3 regions of the Thalassotalea ponticola genome follow, and region 2 is predicted to be linked to each of the others. Evidence: predicted binding sites of a transcription regulator. Region 2 holds the regulator's gene; each other region holds the start of a gene.

Region 1 (6,303 bases), 480 kb from region 2:
TAAATTTTTACCGGCTAGCTTTTGCCGGTTAGTTTGGCCATTAATTCAGGCCGCGTACTTTGCTCCGACAGCCAAATAGCGAGAAATTGATTCAGTTGTATACTCGGCTCAAATTGATGTATTCGCTCGCCATTAAACAACAAGCTACCTTGGTTTTGTTGGCTGAGAATCAGGGTCAGCGAGTCTCCCTTTTGCAAATTGGGAAAAATGCGATACAAATCAGCTATCCACGCTTTGTTGTCAGGGTGTCGAAACCCCATTTTGCGCCATTGCTTCGCCGTTTCTTTGGCTAAATCTTCGCCTTTGATATCCAAATAGTAGGTCAAATCTAGCTTGAGTGGACCTTTGATGCCATTAAAGGTGCCTGATTCTGTGTATAATCGCGCTTTGTACACATCCCAAAACAAAACTTCGAGTTTGGCCTTGCCGACCTCTTGCCAGGCGATCTCGTTAGCATGACCTGCCGAGGCAAGAACCAACAGTACAGTTAATATGATGTGACGTGCGATTTGCATTTTTCTCTCCGAATCAGTTGATGAAACATTGGTAAGGCAACAAACCAAAATGAGAAGAAAATCAGCAGCTGTGGCATTGCTGACCAATCGATAGTCACCGCGTCAAGCTTGTGCGCTGCCCAATAACTACTCGGCCCCGAAACCAATCCAAGTAGCGCATATTGCCAAATTTTGAGTGGTTTGAAATAAAAGAATATGCCACAAAAGTAGGCGAACGCTGCCCACAAGGTGACCAAAACATAAGCTGGGACGTTTGTTGGATCAAACACCATAAAGCCAGAGGCGACTAACATCGCGTCAACGGCTAAGCCAATGGCGAAAATCAACAGAACCGGACGCGGGCTAGGTCGACACGTTTGCGGAATACACGCCCACAGAGCAGCAAGTGTAAATGCGAGTATCGGCATTTTAGCTAACACAGCGGTCAACCAAATGATGTTAAATAAAAGCGAGTTAATCAATAAGCCCATGGTCGAATAGGATAAGTCATGGCAACGTTAATTGTTATACGCACTGCTAACTGATTTAGATGACTATAGCGGTTAAATTTACAGTTTCTGTCAGAACGAGCTTTGACTATGTAAGTGGTGGCGCTTGCTGCAGAGCCATCGAGGGAAATAAAGAGAACAGTTGGCGCTTGTATCAGTACTGCGTCGCTAACAAAAACTCGCTAATAAAAACGTCGTAATGGAAACGAGTTAGCTAAAACTCATCAGCTCATGTACTGTTATCGGTTAATTTGTTTGTGGGTAAATCGCACAATACGCGTTTAGATGGTGTTTAAGTAACGCTGATATAAGGTGGTCACTCGCTCGACATAAACTCGAGTTTCGGGGTAGGGTGGAATGCCCTTGTACTTGGCTACTGCGCCTTCACCGGCATTATATGCGGCGGCAATAAGTGTTATTTTACCTTTGAACTTTTTCATGAGGTGAGCAAGGTGCTTGGTACCACCGGCGATATTTTGATCGGCATTAAAGCTGTCAACAACGCCAAGCTGTGCTGCCGTTTTGGGCATCAGTTGCATTAAACCGACCGCTCCTGCTTTTGATACGGCGTCTGCTTTAAAGTGTGATTCGGCATGAATAATTGCTCGAACTAGCGCTTCGTTAACGTGATATTTTTGCGCTTCTCGTTTGACTTGTTGAGCATATGGCTTGCGGTAAAGCGGTGTGGTTTGCCAATCAACTGTAGATCGGGTTTTACAGGCGTAGCAATCGTTGCGAACAATTTCAAACGGCCCTTGAGCGGGCTGAACGTCAGAAAAGCTAGGGATACCGTTGCGCTGGTATTTATAAATTTTAGTCGAGGTTTGCTCAGCATGGCTGTTAGTCACTGCCATGACCAGAAAAGCAGCGATTGTTAAACGCTTTTTACCTATTATCATAACGACGTATTGTTATTGTTATTAGTTGACGATCTCAAGCCAGTATACTGGATTGTCGGTAATAATTACAGTTGGTAACAACTTGCGCAATCGCGAGAAACCATGTTTTTTTTTCGCTGGCGGTGTAAGTTAGCTCGGCTTATTGACCTTGGTTCACGCCTTTTTTGTCGCTTTGTTTGGCGAGCTTGCTTTGGTAGTCGCGAAGCACAATGTGTAATGCGTTAATCGCAAGCTGCTCGTCAATGTTATTTTGTTCGAGTAGCTGGATTATATCAATGGCGAGTTTTACGTCATCAGGCGCGTTGTCAATCATACTCTGATCATCCATAGTGCGGTTACTGTTATCTGAAAGTGCGTTATTTAGCGCCAAATAGCTAAATTGATAAAAAGAGCAATGCAGTTACTAGGGCGTGTTGAACTTTGCTGCCCCAAGGGTTCTGCCTAAATTCTCCCTGCTCTGTAATATCTGACATTTACATAGATGGCTATGCTGCTTGACAGCTATTTTGATCAGAAATCATTTAGCTTGAACAAAATTTGTACCTCAAATGTCAACACGTCCTCGTGTAACGTCAGTGTATCACAGTTAACAACACTTGGTGACAATCCCAGCGACGAAGTTCACGTTAACGAGAACGCGGCAACTCGCGTTAACAAATCTCCCGTGTCATGCGCTAAGCAATAGCATTGACTACGATTTAGACTAAACTAAGAATCACTGCATATTTTCAAGCTAAAAGGAGCGTTTATGCAAGAGGTTATCTTAGCGACAGTCGCCGGGTTTGTAGTCGGGATCTTGTTTTCATTTCTAAAATTGCCGATTCCAGCTCCGCCCGTGTTACCGGGGGTCATGGGGATTGTCGGTGTGTATTTAGGCGGACTGGTGTACCTGTGGATTGCTGAGAAGTTTTTCACCGGCTAGCTAACCAAGGTGCAGTGTGAATATCGTTGATTAGGTCGCAACTTTCGACTTGCTCATTGTGGTGAAATGCCGATAACCTTTTTTCTAAGAAAACGAGCCCTTGGTGCGTCGGCTCGCTGTACTCGATGAACGGGTAGTCGATGAACGTTGCTTCTTGTAGTTGCGACGGGCTTTCATTTTTCCTTTGCCTTTTAAACTACTGAAGTTTGCGTTACCAGTGTCATATAAAAGCCTGTTTAGGTTCTCGGTGACATCATTCATAAAATCACCGTACTTTCTTTGCTTTTGATAAATAGCTTCTAATTGAGCTTCCCATATAGCGGTCATGTCTGGCTCGCCGACACTTTCTGGTAATGCCAGAATCACGCTTCTCCCAATTTCGGTAGCAATAATTTCTTTGCCCTTTCTACTCAAATATTGCCTTTTAAACAGCAATTCGATAATACTCGCTCGAGTCGCCTCTGTACCGATACCATCAGTATCTTTTAGTATTTTTTTTATGTCAGCCGACGTTACGTATCTTGCGATACCGGTCATGGCAGCTAATAGGGTGGCGTCGGTAAATCTCTTAGGGGGCGTTGTATTTTTGTCTTCTATTGTGCCCGCCACACACTGTATTGGATCATTGATAGCAACGTCAGGTAAGGTATCTTCAGCCTGTCTTGTTTGACTTTCTTGTTTGTTAAAAAGTGCTTGCCAGCCGACGTATGTTAAGTCTCTTTGTTTGGAAATAAACAAGCCACCTTCAATAATCGTTTTAATTTGTTTATCGGCATACTCACTTGGCGGGTAAAACTGTATCAGGTAGTGTCTAGCGACCAAGTAATAAATATTTAATTCGTCGTTAGACAACTTTGCTGAATCAATTTTTTTGGTTGTTGGAATAATCGCGTGGTGAGCACCCACTTTGCTATCATTCCATGCTGAGCTTTTTCGTGATACGTCAGCATCATCAGTGAAGTTTGCTAATTTTTTATCAATAGAGGCTATTGCTTGAAGTACTTTTCCTGCCTCTGATAAATGCTCTTTAGGTAGGTACCTACAATCCGATCTCGGATACGTGATCAGTTTATGCCTCTCATACAGAGCTTGGCAAGTATCAAGAACTTTTTGAGCGCTATAGCCAAAAACTTTGGCTGCTTCTATTTGAAGTGATGATAGTGAGTGGGGCAGCGGTGCAGATTTTTTTGATGTTTTCTTTATGAAATCAGCAATATTGCCTCGCTTATTGGCGATTCGATTCACTACATTTTCGGCAAGCGGCCTAGAAATAACCCTGTCTTCATCGTCCATATAAGGTTTACATGATTCACTTGGCTTCCACTTTCCCTTGTAGATTTCGCCCTTTGCTGTTTTTAAGGTTGCAATAACCTCATAAAATGGCGTTGATACAAAGTTCTCTATAGCAAGATCTCGGTGAACAACTAATCCTAGAACTGGGGTTTGCACTCGTCCAATTGACAATACCCCTTGGTAACCACTTTTTTGTCCTTGTAAGGTACACATGCGCGTCATGTTCATACCATAAAGCCAATCGGCTCTTGCCCTTGCCAGTGCTGAAACAGACAACGATAAAAAGTCGCTATTTGGCTTTAAGTTATTTAATGCCCGAGTGACTGCACTTGGGTTTAAATCACTAACCAGACAGCGAAGAGCTGATTTTTTCTGTTGCTCAGAGGCTCCGCAATAGTTGAACATCTGATCAATTAAAATTTGACCTTCGCGATCAGGGTCACCTAAATTTACTAGGATATCCGCTTGTTTTATCAGTTTTTTTACAACGTTGAATTGCTTTCTTGTTTTGCTTTTAACAACGAGCTTCCAGTCTGAGGGGATAATGGGTAAGTGTTCAGTGGACCATTTTTTAAAAGCCGGATCATAAGCATCAGGTTCGGCCTGCTCTAATAAATGTCCTATGCACCAGGTAACAATGTCTCCATTGGCGACTTTGATAAAGCCATCACCTTTTTGTTGTGGTTTGCTCATTACCGCAGCAACAGCACGAGCCAAACTCGGTTTTTCGGCAATATACAATTTCATCACAGCCACTTTACCCTGAACAATAAACTTTTTAGACTGTTTAAATATACAGTTGTTCAGGCTGGCTGTAAATACACGAGCGCAGCAACACAGTAACAAAGCAGGAGCAGACTCATTTGCGTCTAGCACAGACGCAAGTACTGTTGCTTGTGTTTATGTGGGGCATGGCATCGAATAACCTACCCTGCGAATAAGCGAAGGCGATAGTTAGTCTGGGAAGATAAGCAACTCACCCTAACTCACTAATAATGAGCTAGGGCAAATTGTGCAGCTTAGATAGATTTTAAAAAATGGAGCGGAACGAGGAACCAGAGCCTCGTCTAGATAGGCGACGGTGGCGCATTCTTGAGTGTAGTTCGCGGCGTTTTGCATCAAGCCAATCGTCTTTAGTGATGGTCTCTTCAGAGCGATCTTGTTCACGTGCTCGGTACTCGCAAAACTCATCGAACGCTTCTATATCGTCTTTTAAGTCCTCACTCACTAGTTCAATCATGATTGCATCGTCGAGAAAGCCTAACGCTGGAATGTGATCCGGAACTAAGTCTTCTGGATCGCTAAAATACGCAAGTGCGCTAAGAACATTACTTTTTTCATCATCGGGGATTTGCCACTCACTGTCTTCGAGCATGGCAATCAGGGTTTTCAGCTTATCGATGCGCTCACTCACAAAAGTAGGCACGTTGGAGTGCACGCTTGTTATTAATTTTTGCGCGTTTGTAATAATGGTATGTTCGCTAAAATGCTTGGTTTTAGCTTGCGCTTTGTGCATCACTTCACGAAAATGCTCAAAGTCAGATTCGGTTAATTCAAACGTCACTTCAAACGCCATCATTGTTCTCCTTATGTGGCTGAAATTTCAGGCAGACTTTTTCGTTATTCCCTTATAAATTTATCAGATATTTTTATTTTCACCATGTCAAATCAACAATATTGAGGTGATAGATCGACGACGCGATTGATTTCGTCGGTTTGTTACTGGGCTTAAAGCAAGCGCTCAGCGGGTAAATCAGCGGGTAAGTATAGTGAGTTTAAACCTCCAAGGGAGTTATCAGCTAAACAGCCAAAGCCATGCGCTTAGGCAGGTTTTCGACTGACTCTTAGGCAATCAGGTAAGTAGTTAAAATTATTAAAAAGTATGCTGTTTATGTGTTATTCTTTGCACAAATTTGCATAAGAGCGATGTTATGGAAAAGTACGAAGAATTATTAGTATCAATTCGCAAAGTCATTCGCGCCATTGATTTACATTCAAAGCAGTTAAATAAGTCATCGGGATTAACAGGCCCGCAATTACTTATTATGCAAGAAATAGGTCGTGTAAAGGGAGTAACAGCCAGTCAGGTGGCCAAACAAATTAATTTAAGTGCCGCAACGGTTACCAACATACTCGATCGTCTAGAAAGTCGAGGACTTATTGAGCGTATTCGTAGCTCAACCGAT
Region 2 (6,303 bases):
CTGGCATAATGGCGCCGAAGACCATAATGAGACCGTGAACTGTGGTCATTTGGTTAAAGAAATCTGGCTCGACAATTTGCAATCCAGGTTGAAATAACTCAGCCCGAATAACCATCGCCATGGCGCCACCAGTAAGCAGCATAATGAAGCTAAACCAAAGGTATAGCGTACCGATATCTTTGTGGTTGGTTGTGAATAACCAACGCTTGATGCCGGTCATTTTATGATCATGGTGATCATCGATATGATCTAATGTGTCAGTTGCAGTACTCATAATCATTCCCCCTACTTAGCAACGTCTTTGGCTTGAACTACATCGCCGGTATCATTGCCCCAAGCATTGCGCTCGTAGGTAATAACCGCGGCCATTTCTTGCGCTGATAATTGGCTAGCAAAGCCCATCATCGCCGTACCTGGCTTACCGTTAACGACCATATCAATATGGGCGCTGATATCACCAGTTGCGATAGCGCTGCCTTTTAAGCCGGGAAATGCCGGTGGCATACCCTCGCCATTGGCTTGATGACAAGCGGCACATTTAGCTATATAAACTTGTTCGCCGAGTGTCATTAGCTCACTCATTTCTAAGTCGTCCATGGTATCGCTTGCGCTGGCCGCAACGCTTTGTTCGGCATCACTTGCGACGTCAGCGACTAGTGCCTGACTAGTCGGTGCTGTTGACGCTGGCGCTGCACTAGCCGTATCGGCAGTATCGGCTGAGTCACCTGACGCGGTGTTTTGAACATCTTTGGCTTGTACTGCATCGCCTGTGTTGTTGCCCCAAGCGTTTCGCTCATAGGTGACAACAGCGGCAATTTCTTTAAGGCTCAACTGTTTGCCATAGCCTTGCATACCGGTACCAGCACGACCGTGAAAGACCACATTAATGTGTTCGCTGACTTTTTCTGGGTCTATCGCAATGCCCGAGCCCGCCAAGGCTGGGAATGCCGGTGGTAAGCCTTGACCATTGGGTTGGTGACAGGCGGCGCAGTGGGCGGTGTAGGTTTGTTGACCTAAGCTCATTAGCTCGTCCATACTCATTTGTGCATTGAGCGATGCCGCTTCAGCTTGTTTCGCTTTGGTTATGGCAATTTTCTGCTCGTTAATCCATTGCTCGTAGTCGACTTCGCTGCGAACATCAACCACAATCGGCATATAACCGTGGTCTTTGCCACACAACTCGGCGCATCGGCCGCGATAAATACCTGGCTCGTTGACCTTAGTCCACGCTTCGTTGATAAAGCCTGGGTTTGCATCTTGCTTGACTGCAAACGCGGGTACCCACCACGAGTGAATGACGTCATCAGAGGTAATTAAGAAGCGGACTTTTCTATTTACCGGAATTACCAACGGCTTATCGACTTCTAACAAGTAATTTTCACCCTTGGGCGCGCCTTCACCTTCGCGATTGTCAAACTGTTCTCTCGGAGTGGCTAACACACTGTAAAACTCGATGCCTTGATCAAAGTATTTATAATGCCACTTCCATTGTGAACCGGTGACTTGAATGGTGATATCGGAATTTGAGTTATCTTCCATGGCGATCAGCGTTTTGGTTGCTGGCCATGCCATGGCAATAAGAATAAAAACAGGAATGGCCGTCCACAGTATCTCTACTTTCGTGCTTTCATGAAAATCAGCTGGCTTAGATCCCTTTGATTTACGGTGGAAAAGCATTGACCAAAACATGGCCCCAAATACGACAATACCGATGGCGGTACAGATCCACATGACCATCATATGCAAGTCATAGACATTTTGGCTGACATCCGTCACACCTTTAGTCATATTGAATTGCGACTCAGCATGAACTGAACTGACAAACATACTTGTCAACAACAGCCAACTCAGGTTGCGTCTTTTCACTCGACATCTCCTCTGCTTATTAAGCCAAAGAAAATACAGAAAGAAGGACAAGATACATCTTAATTCGATGTCGCAAATTTCCGTAAATTTTATTTTTATAGTGCGGTTGAAATTTCACCGCTGTTATTTACGTACAGCAAATCTACGTTGGGTTTTGATGTGGTAGATATTGCGCGTGTTATTGTTGTTATGTGTTGCGCTTTTTCGTTATTACGCGATACAAATGCCAATAACTGATTAATACGTATACTAGAATTACTCAATTTTTATACGAGGTAAAGCTGTTTGTGTAAAAAATGATAGAATTTTTGGATATTTAGTAATGACTACGTGTAGAGCAAATACTCTTTATTTTTTATGGATTTACGATTTTTTCGTCGGAGGGAAAAATGTTTCACACTAAAGGTGTCGGTGTAAAGGGATAGTGTTCTGCGGGACAAATAAAAAAGCGCCTTCAACAAAAGGCGCTTGATTGTTCGATTGTAAAAGGTGAGTTTCTATTGGTAGATAATAGAACTGCAGTTAGCAGTTAGCAGTTAGCAGTTAGCAGTTAGCAGTGAGACTACCGCTATTACATCCAGTCGGCGTTGCGAATAACACCTACTGCGATACCTTCAACATTAAAAGGCGTTGCGGCTAAATCAACGACAATCGGTTCAAAGTCTTTATTTTCGGCGTGTAAGTACACCACATTACCTTCTCGTTTAAAACGCTTTACGGTAACGTCATCTTCCACACGAGCAACAATAACTTGGCCATTGTGGATATCAGTTGTTTGATGCACGGCAAGTAAATCACCATCCATAATACCAATATCTTTCATACTCTCGCCGTTAACGCGCAGTAAGTAATCGGCGGCTGGATGAAATAGGTTGCCATCAATTTTGTATCTATCTTCAATGTGCTCTTGTGCCAAAATGGGTTCACCGGCAGCGACGCGACCAATAAGTGGTAGGCCGTCGTCGTCGATGTGCTCTTCTGCGAGTTTGATACCGCGTGACGTGCCTGGCAGCATTTCAATAAAGCCTTTCTTGGCTAGTGCTTTTAAATGTTCTTCGGCGGCGTTGGCAGATTTAAAGCCAAAAAAGTTAGCAATTTCAGCACGTGTCGGTGGCATACCGGTGGCGTTTATTGTTTCTTTGATTAAATCAAATATTTGTTGTTGTCTGGCAGTTAGTGCTCGCATGTTAATTTGGCCTGTTTATTCGTACAGTTACTGTTAGTATATACAGCTTGTGGATTATCGCAACAGCAAATTAAAAATAAGGTATGTGTGTGTGCAATCCAGTTTATTTCTAAAATAATCCAAGCAAAATAAACTGAGCAAATACTTTAATGCGGGTTAACTTCAGTGAACTGTCATGTTTTTGCTGGAAAATGATCGAAAATGAGGTGATAAGATCAAAAAATGAGCCTATCTAAGGTCTTTGTGATTTGAATGCCAATCTTTTGTATTTAACCAGTTATTGGTCCATATAAGCATCTTGTGACGTTGACTTAATTTGTATAAGTCTCGACTTGAACTGTCAGACGTGAATAATAGGTCTTAACCAAATCTGACAATCACACTAATCGTAGATCTGCTAATAGGCTATGACCGCTTTGTGCCATTTTCTGCCCGTTAGCAATTGCTAATATACGCTGGTTTCGAGGTAATAACACCTCAATAAGTGGCGCAAAATAGTTGGCTAAAATAAGCGAGGCACGAGCGCAGCCAACTGTTTTGCGTCCATGACTTTATTGCCTTGTTATGGGGATCTGCGCAACTTAAAAAGCTTAAATAAAAAGGCTAAACCAAAACAAATTAAACAAAGGGTTATAAAGCGATCAAAATTTGCTATATGAGTATTGTCAATATTCTCAGGAGATGAAAAAGCGCCTAAGAAATATAAGCCGATTGTCCATCCGACCAAAATCGGGCTGAATTTGTCAAACGCAAAATGAAAAGCATTCTTGACGTCCTCTAACACTCTTTTGATCCTCATAACAGTTGCAATAAGTGGAAATATCCATGAAACACGGAATTATTCCACGTTTTATTAAATGATAATTATCGGTATTACTAAACCGACCGTTGATCGCTCTTTACTGCCTGTTAGCCTAAAGGCTTTTCGCATTTGTGGCAATTGTTCTCAGGCCACCGAATGTTAAACGCACTTAAACCTCGGAATACCTGACCAGCACCGCAATTTGGGCATCGTAGATTCAAAGCGAACCAAATAACATATATTCCAAAACCCAATGCAGCTAAGAAGTGCCAAGTAATAAAACTCACATCATTTGGCGTATCTAAATATTTGTGAATGGCAGTCAACAACACTTGAATAGCCAGCATCCGGATTAATTTTTTCTTATTGTTATTCATCGTATTAATAAGGTCTGCTTATCGCTCAAAGCGGTAGTTGCCTCCGCCACTTCGCTTCATACTAACCTAACCGACCGCCAAGTCAAATATTCACTTTTATGAATAAAAATTCGAGGACTAAGCCTCGAATTTGTTGGTCGCCCCACTTAAGGTTAATGCCTTGTGAAGAAGGCGGTTTTCATTTATTCATATTAACGTCCTAGTAAGAATATTGAGCCTAACTAAAATATAATTCTAAGCACAACAATGTACGTAGCTCGACTCTGCAGTCTTAGCTCAGCCTAAAATCAATTTGTACACTATGGCACTTGCTTAATGCTGGCGAGCCACTTTTAGTCATAGGGATATATTCCCACTGTGAAAGAGCCTGTTTTGCAGCGTCTATAAAAGTATCTGAAGGAAATGACGATATTGGTTCAATATTTATTGGCTTGCCTTGTTCAGATATATCAAAATTAAATTGAACATACCCTTCAACTTTATCTCTTGCCGCTTGAATTGGGTACTTAGGAGCTACTCTATTGATAGAGTTCTTATAAGAATTATATTCGAGCCTGTCGGAGTCATTGGACTCAAAGCCTTCACATTTGCTATTAAAACTTAAAGTTTCATTGTTTGTTGAAGCACAACCTAACAAAAAACACATCACTGTTATATTGGTTATTAATAGCTGATTCAAAGTAATTTCCCTGTTAAGTAACTATTTATTTTAAATTTTTCAGTTACGTTTAGATTGCTAACACTTGAATATACATTAACCTTTTCAATTGTTTATAGTCAAATTCCGGGCACAAAAAAGGCCGCTTACGCTGGGCTGATATGAAATTAAGGATCTACATAACGTAGATCCTTTTTTTATTCCTATTTATAATCAACAGCTTAGCTCTTATTGAGGCGCAACGAAATCGTTCCGTGTCGATTGCATTTATCATTAAAATCAATAGTTTGTAGCACATGTTGTTGAGTTTCATGTCACGAATCGTCGTAATAGACACTTTTACTTTTGACGTTTAATCAGTAAATTAAATAAAAACATAGTGGAAATTTACTTCCGCTTTGAGCGAACAACGGTCGTTCTAGTAATACCGATAATTATCATTAAATAAAACGTGGAATAATTCCGTATTTCATGGATATTTCCACTTATTACAACTGTTATAGGCCAAAGCAAAATTCGCAGCAATTATGTATGGATATTTAGATGGACTCAGTAGTGCGGGATAGAATACATTTTCAGTTATCAGGTCTTAAGTTGCTGTTGCTTTTTGTTGTACTTTTATCGTCAGCATATTTTTCCTTTTCAATTTTGGCAATGCCCTATGAGCAGCTTGAACAAAATGCAGATAAGTACCATCCGATCATCGCCTATTTATTCTTTATCCCTTTTTCCATATTGATTACTGCATTAATATTAATTTATGGAAAGTTCATTTGTAGCCGTAATAAGGGACTTATAATTGCAGACGGCTTTTTAATTGATAATTCATCACCATTTTCAATTGGTGAAATTCCAGCCGAGCAAATTTCATCAATATATAGTTCTATAAATGGTTCAGTTAAATACAAGTTCGTTAGCTTTAAAATTAACGAGTTGAATGTTAATTTGAGGAAAAGGAAAAAGGATATTAACTGGTGGAAAAGCAAAGGGTTTATGGGGACAATAGTTAAGAAACTTTACACCTACACAATCCCAACCCGTGGTTTTAAAGCTAGTCATAGTCAAATATTAGATTCAATAAAATGCTTTGCTGACCAAAATAATATCAAAGTAACTGAAGTGGATCACTTAGCAAGAAAAAGTTTACGCAATTAGGTCAGGTGCAATTGGCCTATAACAAAGCAAGTCAAGCGGACAATTTTTAGCAGGCTGGTTCCGCTTCGCTTCAATTATAGCCTGCCCAAAATAGCCGTTGCTTGCGGCGTTAGGTGTACATGGATAATCTTTCCAAACAGGTGGTTTTAACGGCTATTGGGTTCTTTGTTTTAGGTATTCTTTGGTTTAGTTCTGGACTTCAAGGTTCTTCTAATAAACTTAAAGCACACTACTTTGGAAGTATTATTGAACTTTCACC
Region 3 (6,303 bases), 1.5 Mb from region 2:
AAGCCCCCGTTAAAAAGGAAAAATTACTTTGACAAAACAATTCCGCATAAGACATGGCTCTTTCTCTTGTATCACTCTCTTGTTAACTAAACAATCCATGTATAAACCAATCGTTGTCAGGTGTTCTAAATACCCACAACCACTGCCCATGAGCAGAACGAGCAATAAAATAATCACGACATATACTGTGCTCATCCCACCAACCGCTAATAATGCGTTCAGGGCCGTGGTGCAAGGTAACGTTATCAGTTAACGCGAACGGTTGTTCTAGTAAGAGACTTGGACGGTGACTCTGCCCTGCCACTTCTTCGACGCGAGTGCTATTTAACTTATTTTCAATGTCTTCTGGTTGATGATAACGCAAGCCACACTCAGGTCGATGATCGCTAACCGCTGACACTGAAAAGACAGCATCTTGACCTAACTTAGCCTGTAATTTGGCGATCAACTGTGCAGCCCCTGTCGCCGCTTGCTGTGATGCAAATAAATCGCTGTGTTTAAATTCACTTTTGTCTACCTCACACGCTTTAACCGAAATTGCCACTACAGGCGCCATAAGCGTTACTGACTCCAGTGTTAACAGGCTAAGCTCTAACCACTGAGATGAGCGATATTCCCCATGTGCGCTATTAATCATCAAGGTTTGATGTGGGGGGTGATGATCGCGAAAGTACAAGGTTACCTGTAATTGTTGACAGCGTTGTTGGCGTAGGTAAAGAAACTGCTCTAGCGACTGATAAATACTGTAAAGAGGCTTTTCTAGATACATCACATTACTGATGTCATGCCATAGGTCTAAGTGCTTAAAAAATTTTTCATCGGGCTGATAAAACGTTATTGGGTGGTGTAATTGGCCAGTAAAACGCCCGACATAATTGACTAAATCAATATCAAAACGCTTGGCGATATCGGTTAACGGTAAAGCAATTAATTGCTCTACCTGTTCGATACCGATGCGCTTGAGGTGATTGATGTTTTTTGCTGATAGCCCAGTATGAGCCAAGGCTAATGGATGCAATTCTTGCTCAATCTCGTGCTGATCAGCACTGATTATATTGCACTGATTTTTGGCCAAAAGTATGGCGCCATTAACCGAGTAAGCAGTAGCGTAATAATAATCCACATTAGCAGAGTCTAGGTGTGTGCTTAGCGCCTGCCAATAATGAGTTAAATTTTGATACAGGGTTAGCATACGACTGACGTTCAATAGCAAGCCATTAGTTGAGTGCATACAAATATCTGCACTCAATAAATACAGGCTATCAGCAAGCTCTTGTAAACGCTGTTGTTCAATGTTTTGTTGATATGGATATACGCACACATTAGCTGCTAATGATGCAGCGCTAGCTAGCCCCATATCAATGTCGATACCTTGCTGTTTGGCACTCGTATTACATTGCACAATGCGATGCGTTTTTTCATCGACAATAACCGTGGGACGAGAATCGAGATGCTGATACAAGGTATTTAATTGCAAACAGGGAAAGTGTAAATAAAGCCATAGTGACCGACCCTGTTGTTGATCAGGATAGCGATTATCAAGGTGCGACATTACGACACGTCTCTCACATTGGGAAACATTGTGATATTTTCGCTTTCAGGAATAGACACCAGCCAGGGCCAGCGACGTCCTAAAGGAAGGATAAAAGGCGCTACTGGCCAACCTTTTTTTCGCTTGTTAATGGCCACTTTTACCCCTTGTGGGTGAGGCTCTAGCGATAAACTTAAGTCAACGGGCAAACCGATGTCATCAGGTTTTTGATAGCGAATTAAAAACTGTCGGCTCCCCCCTTCTTGAGCAGCTAATTGCAACCGTTTGATATGGCGAACCTGAATCGCTTTATTGCACCACAACAAGACATCACTGCAACAACCACTGAGCAAGCTTTGCTCGGCAGTCCATAACGCCTGTTGAGTCGATTGAGGATAAACACACAATATGCGGTGTTGATCGATGCCTGCGTACTGCCAAGCACTTGCGTTAATTAATCCCGGCGGGTTTATTAACATCAAGCATTGCTTGCTTTGATTGTCGGCGATTAATGGCATCAACAAACGCAGCTCACCAATAGCTATTGCACTGAGTAACTCGATAACACCAGAGGCAGGAAACCCGCCATTGAGCTTTTCATCGAGCAGCGCATAACCTGTCGATAAAATATCTCGTTTGGGTTGGTGAACGTCGTTAGCATGCCAAACCAATTGTTTGCGTTTAAGAAAGTCGATTAATTCATTCATTTTAAATTACACCTGTATATACGTACAGTATATGTACTATAACTGATTTCAGCAAGTGTTGAACAAATCAATTTGCGAACGACTAAAATTGAACACTTATATTTACGCTCTAAGTTATATCTCAGCGCCAATTGTTGATGTGGTTTTCACCGGTAAGAAGACTTTCAGATAACAATATAAACTCTCATCATGCAGGCACTTGAACGTTCGGGTGAGGTTATTGCTATTATGCTTGACCTCGCGTTTTCTTAAGCGACCATGAAAACTCAAGTTTTGGCAATAATCATTGTATCTGGGGGTAGATCAGGTAATAGTATCAATGGATTAGATCAGGAAACTATCAGTGCCAAGCCAGATAACCGCAAATATCCCATGTCGTAAATCGTGCTAATCCACTAAACAATACACCGACAGTAATAATTGATATGCTAGATGTTCAAGCTCCCTGCATGACCTCGGGAGCTTGAACAGAGAGAAGTCACTGTCAGCCACTGATAACCACGCTAAGTACTGTGTACACGAAACGACTGAATGTCGTTAAGCGATGAGTTACGAGATATCAGCGAGCACGAGTTGCGCGGCTCTGACCACTGCGCTAATGGAGCGATTTTCAACCAATTTATGCGTTTCTGCATCGGGTATTTCGCTGTTGTGTCGATTGACAATAACCCCAGCTAAACACCCCGCTTTTAAGCCCGAGCTGGCACACATAGTGAGCAGTGTCGCCGATTCCATTTCGTAATTAAGCACGCCCATTTCTTGCCACTCTTCACACGAGCCAACAAAGCGCTTAACTACCCGTCCGGTATAGGTATCATAACGCTCTTGCCCTGGGTAGAAAGTATCACTCGAGGCAGTTATACCTGTATACACTGCCCCGTCTTGCTCATTTGCCGCTTGATACATCGCATGGCTGACGTGAAAGTCAGCGACAGCGGGAAACTCCATCGGTGCAAAGTGTAAACTTGCCCCGTCAAGTCGTACCGACCCGGTACTGACGATAATATCACCGACGTTAATCTCTGGTTGAATGGCACCTGTTGTGCCAATGCGCAAAAAATAACGCACACCAATCTGTGCCAACTCTTCAACGGCAATCGACGTTGATGGACCACCAATGCCGGTTGAGCAAACCACCACTGGATGACCATCGATTTGCCCTTTATACAAGGTGTATTCTCGTTGTGATTTGATAAACGTCGGTTCATCTAAGTGTTGTGCGATTCGATCCACCCTGCCCGGGTCACCTGGTAAAATAGCCAAGACCGCATCGTCAATATCGTCTTTTGTTACCCCTAAATGAAAAACAGCGTTAGCCATAAAGCCCCCTTGTTCCGTTGGTAGCTTTAGTCTAGACGCTGAATTGAAAAAACGCGTATGAAAACTAGTTTTTACGCTCTAATTTTGCTTGTTTTTTAGCTAATGCTTCGGCAAATTGCCACGGGTATAATATTTGCCCTGTTAAATTGTTATTAGGGAAAATAATGAGACACAAATCGTCTTCCTCCATACCAGGCAACCAGCGCTGTTGAATTTCGTCAAGGGTTAATTTTAACGGTTCACAATGCGACCACTCGTCTGTAGCCCAACTTTGCGCGGTCTCTTTGGTCGGCCAAAACGGAACCAAATCTTCGCCGTCGTCGGTGAGCATAACCGCGCCGTGTTGATCGGTTAAAATCCACGCCTGACGCTCTGCCATCAAGTGTTGCATAAATACATCGTAACGCTGTGCGTCAGTTAAGTGTAAACTGTCTTTGTCTATAGCTACCATGATAAGCTACCTCTTGTTAATGAAACCGGCCAACACTGTGAATTTGGTTCTTTTACACGCTATTATTTTTGCATTCGCGCCGACGACGCTTTTGCCAGTTTATCTAATAACACTTCGGTATCTTGCCAACCAATACACGCATCAGTAATACTTTGACCATACGTCGCGGCTTTATTATCGACCAGATCTTGACGCCCTTCCACTAGGTGACTCTCTACCATCACCCCAAAAATAGACTGATTCCCGTCTTTTATCTGGCCGCAAACGTCATCACAAACAAGCATTTGGTTTTCAAATTTCTTACTTGAATTAGCATGTGAAAAATCAACCATCACTTTGTCTAGCACATTGGCCTTGGCTAATTGCTCGGTGATATTATCGATGTGCGGTTTGGTGTAGTTAGGTTCTTTGCCGCCGCGCAAAATAATGTGGCAATCGGGGTTTCCTTTCGTTTCAACAATCGCAGAATGACCGAACTTGGTTACCGATAAAAAGTGATGCGGTGCACTCGCCGCCCCAATCGCATCAATGGCTATCTTTATCGTGCCATCCGTGCCATTTTTGAAACCCACTGGACACGATAAGCCCGATGCCAATTCGCGATGAACTTGTGATTCGGTGGTACGAGCGCCAATGGCCCCCCAACACATTAAATCGGCCATGTATTGCGGAGTGATCATATCCAAATACTCGCCCGCGGTTGGCAAGCCCATATCATTGAGCTCCAATAACAATTTGCGGCCGATTCTGAGCCCTTCATTTATGGCAAAGCTATTGTCTAAATGTGGGTCATTAATAAGGCCTTTCCAGCCAACTGTGGTACGCGGTTTTTCAAAATACACACGCATTACAATTTCCAAACTGTCGCGATATTTAGTGCGCAGCTTATTTAAGCGAGAGCCGTATTCAAGAGCAGCGGTTGGATCGTGTATCGAACACGGGCCGATAACCACCAGTAACCTGTCATCTTGGTTGTTGAGAATGCGGCTTATTGTCTGACGTGCTTCAAACACACTGCGCGCAATTTTTTCGTTTGTGCGATAGCGCTCTAACAAGGCTATGGGTGGAAGGAGTTCTTTTAATTGATTAATTCTTACGTCGTCGGTTTGATACAGCATGCCAGACTCTTTATTGATTTATTATTCATGAGTTACTAGGGTCTAATTTAACAATGTTTTTACAGATTGCCAATCGTATTTAGCTCGTTATGGCGATATTCGTTAACCTTTAGCACACGCTTACGCTAGCGATTAATTTGCAGCCAAAAATTAACAAATATAAAAATTCACCTATATTTAAACTCACCTGTTACACAAATTTCGCCACGACTGATTATTACGCCATTATGATAGCAACTGATTTACCGCTCATTGATCTACATCGACACCTTGACGGCAACATTCGTGCGTCAACCATATGGCAACTCGCGCATCAGCACAATATCGCCCTACCGTGTGACAATTTTGACGACTTTATCGCCCATACGCGGATCAATGATAAAGCCAATACCTTAGTCGAGTTTCTGCAAAAGCTCGACTGGGGAGTAAATGTACTCAAAACGCTAGATGATATAAAACTTGTCTCCTATCAAAATATCGAAGACTTACACAAAGCCGGTATCGACTACGCTGAACTGCGATTTTCGCCCTACTACATGGGCATGGCGCACAACTTATCGACAACTGATGTCGTTGCTGCAGTGATCGATGGCGTACAGAGCGGCTTACAAGATTTTCCGGTGAAAGCTAATTTGATTGGTATATTATCGAGAACATTTGGTGTTGAGGCCTGTCACATCGAACTCAATGCCATTCTCGCTCACAAACAGCACTTTGTCGCCGTTGATCTCGCAGGTGACGAACTCGGTAAGCCCGCCACGTTGTTTGTCGAACACTTCAATAAGGTCGCACAAGCGGGGCTATGTGCCACCGTTCACGCGGGTGAAGCCGATGGGCCAAGTAGTGTTTGGAATGCCATTAATTTACTCAGCGCTCGACGCATCGGTCATGGTGTTAACAGCTATCGCGACAATGCACTTATGGATTATCTTCGCGATAACAACATATTTCTCGAGACGTGTCTGACATCAAATTATCAAACGGGGACGGTTGAACGGCTTGACGATCATCCAATTCACACATTTATTCAACACGGTGTCGGCGTGTGTCTTAACACCGATGACCCTGCAGTTGAAGGCATTGAACTTCGAGATGAATACGCACTTGCCAAAAATCAACTGGGCTTTACTGATGCCCAGCTAAGACAGTTACAACTCAATTCGCTCAAAGCCGCCT

The links. The regulator LexA, encoded in region 2, represses DNA repair genes until DNA is damaged. The targets are predictions, from matches to a motif close to TACTGTATNNNNATACAGTA.
Region 1: ACAY30_RS03415 (DNA topoisomerase III) is a predicted target of LexA. The motif match lies at 4,899-4,918, and genes of this name have one in related genera.
Region 3: imuA (translesion DNA synthesis-associated protein ImuA) is a predicted target of LexA. The motif match lies at 2,249-2,268, and genes of this name have one in related genera.

Annotation. Positions count from the first base shown of each region.
Region 1 is NZ_CP166871.1:785,960-792,262, forward strand. Features, by position in the region: gene ACAY30_RS03390 (hypothetical protein) at 15-515, opposite strand; gene ACAY30_RS03395 (DUF2878 domain-containing protein) at 488-985, opposite strand; gene ACAY30_RS03400 (lytic transglycosylase domain-containing protein) at 1,285-1,902, opposite strand; gene ACAY30_RS03405 (DUF2496 domain-containing protein) at 2,042-2,230, opposite strand; gene ACAY30_RS03410 (XapX domain-containing protein) at 2,651-2,824, shown strand; gene ACAY30_RS03415 (DNA topoisomerase III) at 2,909-4,864, opposite strand; gene ACAY30_RS03420 (YkvA family protein) at 5,148-5,696, opposite strand; gene ACAY30_RS03425 (MarR family winged helix-turn-helix transcriptional regulator) at 6,049-6,303, shown strand, end outside.
Region 2 is NZ_CP166871.1:308,291-314,593, forward strand. Features, by position in the region: gene ctaD (cytochrome c oxidase subunit I) at 1-274, opposite strand, end outside; gene coxB (cytochrome c oxidase subunit II) at 286-1,827, opposite strand; gene lexA (transcriptional repressor LexA) at 2,438-3,052, opposite strand; gene ACAY30_RS01405 (energy transducer TonB) at 4,503-4,910, opposite strand; gene ACAY30_RS01410 (hypothetical protein) at 5,433-6,044, shown strand; gene ACAY30_RS01415 (hypothetical protein) at 6,164-6,303, shown strand, end outside.
Region 3 is NZ_CP166871.1:1,834,339-1,840,641, forward strand. Features, by position in the region: gene ACAY30_RS07865 (error-prone DNA polymerase) at 1-55, opposite strand, end outside; gene ACAY30_RS07870 (DNA polymerase Y family protein) at 83-1,552, opposite strand; gene imuA (translesion DNA synthesis-associated protein ImuA) at 1,552-2,238, opposite strand; gene udp (uridine phosphorylase) at 2,788-3,558, opposite strand; gene ACAY30_RS07885 (DUF2750 domain-containing protein) at 3,623-4,009, opposite strand; gene aroG (3-deoxy-7-phosphoheptulonate synthase AroG) at 4,072-5,127, opposite strand; gene add (adenosine deaminase) at 5,355-6,303, shown strand, end outside.